Regions from separate parts of the Clostridium sp. 19966 genome, predicted to be linked through region 1. Evidence: riboswitches for the same ligand, from Rfam matches in the RefSeq annotation. Region 1 holds a riboswitch; the other holds the start of a gene.
The links. A riboswitch is a leader RNA that binds a small molecule or an ion and turns the genes downstream of it on or off. The one in region 1 is predicted to bind S-adenosylmethionine.
Positions count from the first base shown of each region.

Region 1 (4,224 bases):
CAAACAATAATAAACTTAATTATGTAAGAGCACTTTCTCAAATTAATTATCTAGATCTTTCTGTAAGCTCTGGAATAGTATTAAATGAGACAAACCTATTGCAGCAATTATCCGGAATTAATACCATGACTAAAGGTGTATCCTTCATATTGGATAGTAAAAATAACATTATTGCCTCTTCTGTTTCGGTAAATTTGTCTAACGAGCTTAATTTTAAAAATCTGCAGGGTAAGAGCGGTGTGCTGTATAAATATATAAATTCAAAAAAAGTGGTTATTTCCTATATCTCTTCTAAAGAAACTGATTGGAAATATGTAACTATGATTCCTAACAGTGTATTTTTCCAAAAGCTAAACTATATAAAATATTTCACCTTACTGGGCCTTCTTCTAAGCATGGTTTTTTACTCAATTTTCGCTTATTACTCACTGAAAAAAAATTATAATCCTATCACAAAGTTATTAGGTATTTTAAAAGATAGCACTAGTATTGAGGAAAGTAATTTAAATGAATATACTCTGATAGAAAAAGCCATACAGAAAACTTTAGCTGATAATGATTTGATTAGCAACAAGTTGTCTAAGCAAAATTTAATATTAAAAAATAACTTTCTTCAAAAACTTTTGAAGGGCGGCATTGATGAAAGCATTCCTTTAGATGAAGGACTTTCTTCTTTTGATATAACTTTTGAGTCAAATTATTTTGCAGTAATATCATTGTTTATAAATGACTCAGATGAGGATATAGAATCATTGAATTGTTATTGGGGAAATAGGCTCAGCACTTTAAATTTCATTCTTTCTAATATAATAATAGATTTAGTTAATAAAAAAAATAAAGCCTTTGTAGTAGAAGCGGATAACAATCTAGTTTGTCTAATCAACTTCAAGCAAGATAACATATTCTTTGCTAAATCTGATACCTTAAATACTATGAACGAAACGGAAGAATTCATAAATAAAAACTTTAAAACAAATATTTCTTTTTCTATGAGCGGAATACATGAAAATATTGAAAATATTGCTATAGCCTATAACGAATCTCTATATGCTATGAACTATAAAAATATCATGGGAATAAAACAAAATATTTCTTATGATGATATTAACAGTGCCTTTAAGGATACTTATTGCTATCCTTTAAATCAGGAACATCAGCTTTTGAATCATATAAAATCCGGAAATTATGCTATGGCTAGCAAAATCGTCAATGAAATTTTTTCAAAAAACCTCAATTCAGGAATGAATATAGAGCTAGCTCAATGCCTAATGCTTAACATGGTCAGCACTATGATAAGAGCAGTAAATGATGTGTCTGACCTTGACAAAGATAAATTTCTTCAGGAATTAAATCCGATTAAACAGCTCTTGCGCTGTAAAACCTTAAATCAGATGAAAAATCAATTAGATAATTTTCTTAAGGCTTTTTGTGCGCATGTTAATAAAAATATAGAAAAGAGCTCCAGTTGGGTAATAAGCAGTGTTATCCCCTATTTAGAAAAAAATTATAATGACCCCAATATTGGATTAGAACAGCTTAGTGAGCAATTCGGCGTTCATCCTGTATATCTTTCCAAAATATTTAAGGACCATGTAGGAGAAGGTTTGCTGGATTATATTTCAAAGCTCAGGATAGAGCAAGCAAAGGTTTTGCTTAAAGCTAATAAGAATTCCACTATTGAAAAAATAGCTGAGCTTGTGGGCTACTATAATGTTCGTACCTTCTCAAGAGTATTTAAAAAATATACAAACATCTCCCCAGGAAAATACAAAGACGAAGTTTCTTAAATTGTTTATATATACAATATTTTATTGACTTTTACACCATTATAATTTAGAATTTATATAAAGTTTAAGTAAATAATATTCTTATCTAGAGAGGTGGAGGGACTGGCCCTTTGAAGCCCAACAACCTATATTCTTTAAATAGAATAAAAGGTGTTAATTCCAGCAGAAATAATATTTCTGGCAGATAAGAAGAATAGTGTAATATCCGCTATTTTTCTTTTGAAAAATAGCGTTTTTATTTTTATAAATAATTTTTTAACAATTATAAGGGGGCAAATAATTTGAGATATGATATATTTAAACATTTAAATAAAAGGATACTTGTACTAGATGGAGCTATGGGAACCAGTATCCAAAAGCATAATTTAGATGAAATAACCTTTAGAGGAAGCTGTCACTGCCACTCCAATCAAAAAGGCAATAATGATCTCCTTAACATAACAAAACCTGAAATAATAAAGCAAATTCATATTAAATATCTAGAAGCAGGTGCAGATATAATTGAAACTAATACCTTTAATTCCACTAGAATATCTCAAGCAGATTATAATATGGAGGATAAAGTTTACGAGTTAAACTTTCAAGGTGGAAAATTAGCTAGAGAAGCTGCAGATGAGTTTACCCTAAAAACTCCTGATAAACCACGCTTTGTAGCAGGTTCTATTGGTCCTACTAACAAAACTGCTTCTATGTCACCAGACGTAGAAAATCCAGGCTTCAGAAATGTAAGTTTTAATGATCTGGTTGTTAGCTATGAAGAACAGATTAACGGACTTATTGACGGCGGAGTAGATCTTTTACTTATTGAAACCATATTTGATTCTCTTAATGCAAGAGCTGCTATATTTGCGGCAGACACTATTCTTACTGATAGAAATCTAGATATTCCTGTTATGATTTCCGGAACTATTGCTGATAAAAGCGGAAGAATTTTATCTGGTCAAACCTTAGAGGCTTTTGCAGAAAGCATGAAGAATCATAGAGTTGTAAGTATCGGATTGAATTGTTCCTTTGGTGCTGAAGATTTGATTCCATTCATCAAAACTCTTTCTAAAACACAAAACCTCTATATAAGCTTTCATCCTAACGCAGGACTCCCAAATTCCTTAGGTGAATATGATGAACTTCCGGAAATAACGGCTGGTATAGTAAAAAATTTGGCTCATGAGGGTGACTTAAATATTGTTGGAGGATGCTGCGGTACCACTCCAGATCACATAAAAGCTATAGCTGCTGCAGTTTCAAAGGTACAACCCAGAAAGCTTCCAGAAATAGAAAGAGAAAGTGTTTTCTGCGGACTTGAAGTAACTAGAATAAATAAAAGTTCTAATTTTGTGAATGTTGGAGAGAGAACAAACGTAGCAGGTTCAGCTAAATTTGCCAGACTTATAAGAGAAAAAAAATACGAAGAAGCCTTATCAATCGCTAAAGACCAGGTAGAAAATGGTGCTCAAATCATAGATGTAAATTTTGATGACGCCCTTCTGGATGCAAAAGTTGAAATGGACACATTCCTAAAATTGCTGGCCAGTGAGCCCGAAATTTCAAAAGTTCCAGTGATGATTGATTCTTCTAAATTTGAAGTTCTAGAAACAGGTCTTAAAGCAATTCAAGGCAAAGCTATAGTAAATTCAATATCCTTAAAAAATGGAGAAGAAGAATTCATAAGAGAAGCAAAGTTAATAAATAAATATGGAGCAGGTATAATAGTTATGGCCTTTGACGAAAAAGGTCAGGCGGACAATTTTCAAAGAAAAATTCACATATGTAAAAGAGCTTATGACATTCTAGTTAATGAGGTTAAATTCTCACCAGAGAATATAATTTTTGATCCTAACATATTGGCTATAGCCACAGGCATGGAAGAACATAATAACTATGCTGTAGATTTTATAAATGCAACAAAGTGGATAAAGGAAAACCTCCCCTATGCAAAGGTAAGCGGAGGAGTAAGCAACCTTTCCTTCTCCTTTAGAGGGAATAATGCCATAAGAGAAGCTATGCACTCTGCTTTTCTATATCATGCAATCTCTGCTGGAATGGACATGGGAATAGTTAATCCGGGAATGATTCAAATATATGATGAAATTGATAAGGTCTTGCTTGAAAAAGTGGAAGCAGTAATTTTAAATAAGAATGAAAATGCAGCTGAAGAACTAATTGAATTAGCTGAAAAATACAAAAATAAAGAAAATGCTCATGAAGAAAATAAATTAGCCTGGAGGAACACCTCTGCTGAGGAAAGATTGAAATATGCTTTGGTAAAAGGTGTTACTGATTACATTGAAGAGGATGTTGAGGAAGTTAGAAAAAATGTAAGCAGAGCTTTAGAAGTTATAGAAGGGCCTCTAATGTCTGGAATGAATGTGGTTGGCGAACTTTTTAGTGAAGGAAAAATGTTTCTTCCTCAAGTAGTAAAAAGTGCAAGAGTCATGAA
Region 1 is NZ_JACTOJ010000002.1:286,498-290,721, forward strand. Features, by position in the region: gene IAI10_RS03210 (AraC family transcriptional regulator) at 1-1,787, shown strand, start outside; SAM riboswitch class I at 1,866-1,978, shown strand; gene metH (methionine synthase) at 2,069-4,224, shown strand, end outside.

Region 2 (4,224 bases), 110 kb from region 1:
TAAAAGTAAATCATATAATTATGTAAAGGACTAGAGAATAAGCTCTAATCCTTTTTATTTTCTTTAGAATATAAAAAATATGCATGTAAAAAGCTGTGAGAAATAACCTTAGCCATTTCTATTATTAAGTTTAATCTAATAGTTCTATTTGTGAATAATTCATTATTTTCGGAAGAATCTACAATGCCAATCAGCGAAGTATCTCCTACATCTGGTAATGATTTACCAACTCCTTTTCCTGGATGAATTGGATAATCTCTAAATTGAATTTCACCAATACTATTACTGTCACCTAAGCAAGCATCTATACCTATTATTTTAGCTTTGGGGTGATTATTTTTTATATCCACTAATTTTTTTTCTAAGTTCAACGCATGTATTGGTTCAGATATAGTTCCGTATACAGGCAAAGGAAAAAACTTATTTTTAAGTAATGTACCCACTAAAGGACCTAAACAATCACCTATACATCTATCGGTTCCTATGCATATTATTATAGTATTTTCATTTAGATAGTTTTTTACAGTGTTTGCTAATTCGTAGTATGCCAAAGCATTAGTAAACTTTACTTTAACCTTATCCAAACAATCACACCCCCCAATAATATATATGAGGATAGTCATATAAATATTAGAAATGTGAGAATAAAAAATTAAAAAGATGAAAGAATTAAAATGAGGTGAAAGCTGTGAAAAATAAATTTTTATCACTAACAGTTATAATTTGCACAATTATATCTGTTAGCATAATGAATTATAGTGATGCTATAATAAGCAAAATTGAGAATGTTAAAAAAATATCAGAGCAACAATCTAGGCTCCACATTGCTGCTGCAGAAAAAACTAAGGAAGTAAAAGAAGATAAGAAAGTAGAAAATAATGCTAAGAATGAGGAGAATAAGCAGCCTGTAAATGAAGTAAAAGAAACTAAACCCCAGGCGCAAACAGCTCCAGCAAGTTCTAGCAAAATTCCGAAAGTTGAAGAAAACACTGATGGAAATTACAATGTTCAGAAAGAAGAGGATGCGAAGCAGGATACAATTCAAGAAAAAAATACTGATCAAGAACAATATCCAGATTCCTCAGCGGTGTTTAAAGTGGATGCATATAAAATAAAAGGAGAATTGAGCTTTTTAGATAAGGCTAAAATATTAGAAATTGCAAGTAAAATACCGCCATCTGACTATTATAAGCTTAAAGACTATTTAACAAATGATGATCCTGTTGAAGGAATAATAAATACATTCAGTCTGCTAAGGTTAAGGCTAGGTAGTAAAGATTACGAAACCATAAAAAAAATAGCCAGTAAATATCTAGATGTGGACTGCGTAGAAAAATACATAAAAAACAGCGATAATTAATCATTAATTTACGTGTTCTTATAAGATTATTTTGCTGTTCTTGAAAAACATTTACTTAAAATATAAATATGTAATGTGCATTAATTGCTAGAAATACTTAGAAAAATGGAGAAAAATAAGTTTAATTCTGTATAAAGCACCATTATGCCATTTGAAATAGAAGCTGGTTCTATGTATACTATTCCTTGTCAGTAACGCGGCAAGCGCGTCAGGCAAGTAAATGCTGGCATGGCTCAACGGTAGAGCAGCTGACTTGTAATCAGCAGGTTGTAGGTTCGATTCCTATTGCCAGCTTAAATATGGAGGAGTTCCCGAGTGGCCAAAGGGGGCAGACTGTAAATCTGTTGCAAGTTGCTTCAGTGGTTCGAATCCACTCTCCTCCACCAAAGACACTCAATAAGCGTGTCTTTTTTTTATGTAATCAAGCTTTAATGTGTATTGACAATAATAATATTGAAATGTTATAGTAATATTATATTAATAAAATTACTCTTATCAAGAGAGGTGGAGGGACTGGGCCCTATGAAACCCGGCAACCGGTGATAGTACACAATGGTGCCAATTCCTGCAGTATTTCTGCAAGATAAGAGAGATGGTTTATAAACCTCTTCTTATCGAAGAGGTTTTATTTTGTTTTTTGAAAGGAGAAAAAAATTGAAAAGATTATTTACATCAGAGTCAGTTACAGAAGGGCATCCAGATAAAATTTGTGATCAAATTTCAGATGCTGTGTTAGATACCATATTGGAAAATGATCCAAATGCGAGAGTTGCCTGTGAAACAGCAGTTACTACCGGAATGGTTTTAGTTATGGGAGAAATCTCAACTAATTGCTATATAGATATACCTAAAATAGTTAGAAAAACTGTTGAAGATATAGGGTATGTAAGAGCTAAATACGGTTTTGATTCTAATACTTGTGCAGTGCTGACTTCAATAGATGAACAGTCTGCAGATATAGCTATGGGTGTAGACGAAGCCTTAGAATCTAAAAAAGGTGAAATGGATAAAATTGAGGCAATAGGTGCAGGAGACCAGGGTATGATGTTTGGATATGCAACAAACGAAACTCCTGAATTTATGCCAATGCCAATAGCTATGGCTCATAAGCTTTCTAGAAGGCTTGCAGAGGTTAGAAAAAATGGAACACTTTCTTATTTAAGACCAGATGGCAAGACACAGGTAACTGTTGAATATGAAGATAATACTCCAGTAAGAATAGATACTATCGTTGTATCAACACAGCATGGTCCTGAAATTGAAAGAGAGCAAATAGAAAAAGATATTATAGAAAATGTAATAAAGCCAGTAATACCTGCAAATTTATTGGATTCAAATACTAGATACTTTATCAATCCTACAGGAAGATTTGTAATAGGAGGACCACAGGGAGACTCCGGATTAACAGGAAGAAAAATTATTGTTGATACCTACGGCGGATATGGAAGACATGGCGGCGGAGCATTTTCAGGAAAAGATCCAACAAAGGTAGACCGTTCTGCTGCATATGCTGCAAGATGGGTTGCTAAGAACCTTGTGGCTGCTGGAGTTGCGGATAAGCTTGAGATTGAATTAGCTTACGCTATAGGAGTTGCAAAGCCTGTTTCTATCGAAGTTGATACTTTTGGAACAGGAAAAATATCTGATGATAAAATTGTTGAAATCGTAAATAAGGTCTTTGATTTGAGACCTGCAGCTATAATAAACGAGCTTGACTTAAGAAGACCAATATATAAGCAGACCGCAGCATATGGACATTTTGGAAGAACAGATGTAGATTTGCCTTGGGAAAAAACCAATAAAGTTGAAGCAATAAAAAAATATTTATAATGGATTAGAGTAAGATCACCTTTTGGTGGTCTTATTTTTATGTTTTTTTTCCATGTAAACAAGCTTACGCAGCAAGTAAAAGAGAAGTATATGGAAAAATATACATGTTCTATTGAAAAAAAACACATTTTATTTTAAAATTTATATATTGGATATGCTTATTATGATAAATTTTAAACAAACGCTAAATTTAATAAAAATATTATACATTAATTAAAAAAGTGGTTATAATAGAGATAAAATAGAAATTGACATAGTTTTAAGTTAATAATTTGTATATTGAATAGTCTATTTTACTACTAAAAAATATATTGCCTGATTGCTGGTAAAATATTATTATACAATTTGCAAAAGTAGGAGATAAATATGACGGAAATACAAGGAACAGTTGAAGAAATAATATTTAGTAATGAAGATAATGGCTATACTGTTGCGAGTATAAAGAGTGGTCAAGATAGTTTAACTATAGTGGGAGTAATGCCTTATATAGTTGAAGGTCAAAGCTTAAGGTTAACTGGAAAGTGGGTAAATCATTCCCAGTTCGGTCAGCAGTTTAAAGTTGAAGAGTTTGAGGAACTTATTCCTTCAACTTTAGTTGGTATAGAAAGATATTTAGCTAGCGGAGCTATTTTTGGCATAGGGCCAGTTACAGCAAAAAAAATAGTGGAAAAATTCGGTGAAAAAACTTTTGATATACTGGACAATAATATAGAAAAGCTCAGAGATATAGAAGGAATAGGCGATAAGAAAATAGAAATTATTTGTGAGTCTTATAGTAAACAAAGGGAAATTAAAAATATAATGGTGTTTTTTCAGTCCTATGGAGTATCGCCTAATCAATGCATGAAGATATACAAAAGATTTGGAGCTGATTCAGTCAATGCTGTGAAAGAAAATCCATATAGATTGACGGACGAAATTTCAGGAATTGGATTTAAAACAGCAGATAAAATATCTAGAAATTTAGGTGTTGAAAGCAATTCTCCATATAGAATACAAAGCGGAATAAGATATATAATTAATCAATTTTGTGC
Region 2 is NZ_JACTOJ010000002.1:180,700-184,923, reverse strand. Features, by position in the region: gene IAI10_RS02750 (rod shape-determining protein) at 1-3, shown strand, start outside; gene yyaC (spore protease YyaC) at 45-584, opposite strand; gene IAI10_RS02740 (hypothetical protein) at 689-1,360, shown strand; tRNA gene IAI10_RS02735 (tRNA-Thr) at 1,583-1,654, shown strand; tRNA gene IAI10_RS02730 (tRNA-Tyr) at 1,662-1,746, shown strand; SAM riboswitch class I at 1,850-1,950, shown strand; gene metK (methionine adenosyltransferase) at 2,015-3,190, shown strand; gene IAI10_RS02720 (ATP-dependent RecD-like DNA helicase) at 3,557-4,224, shown strand, end outside.
Region 2: it holds a riboswitch for S-adenosylmethionine, as region 1 does, so the genes downstream of both, metK (methionine adenosyltransferase) here and metH (methionine synthase) in region 1, are expected to answer to the same signal.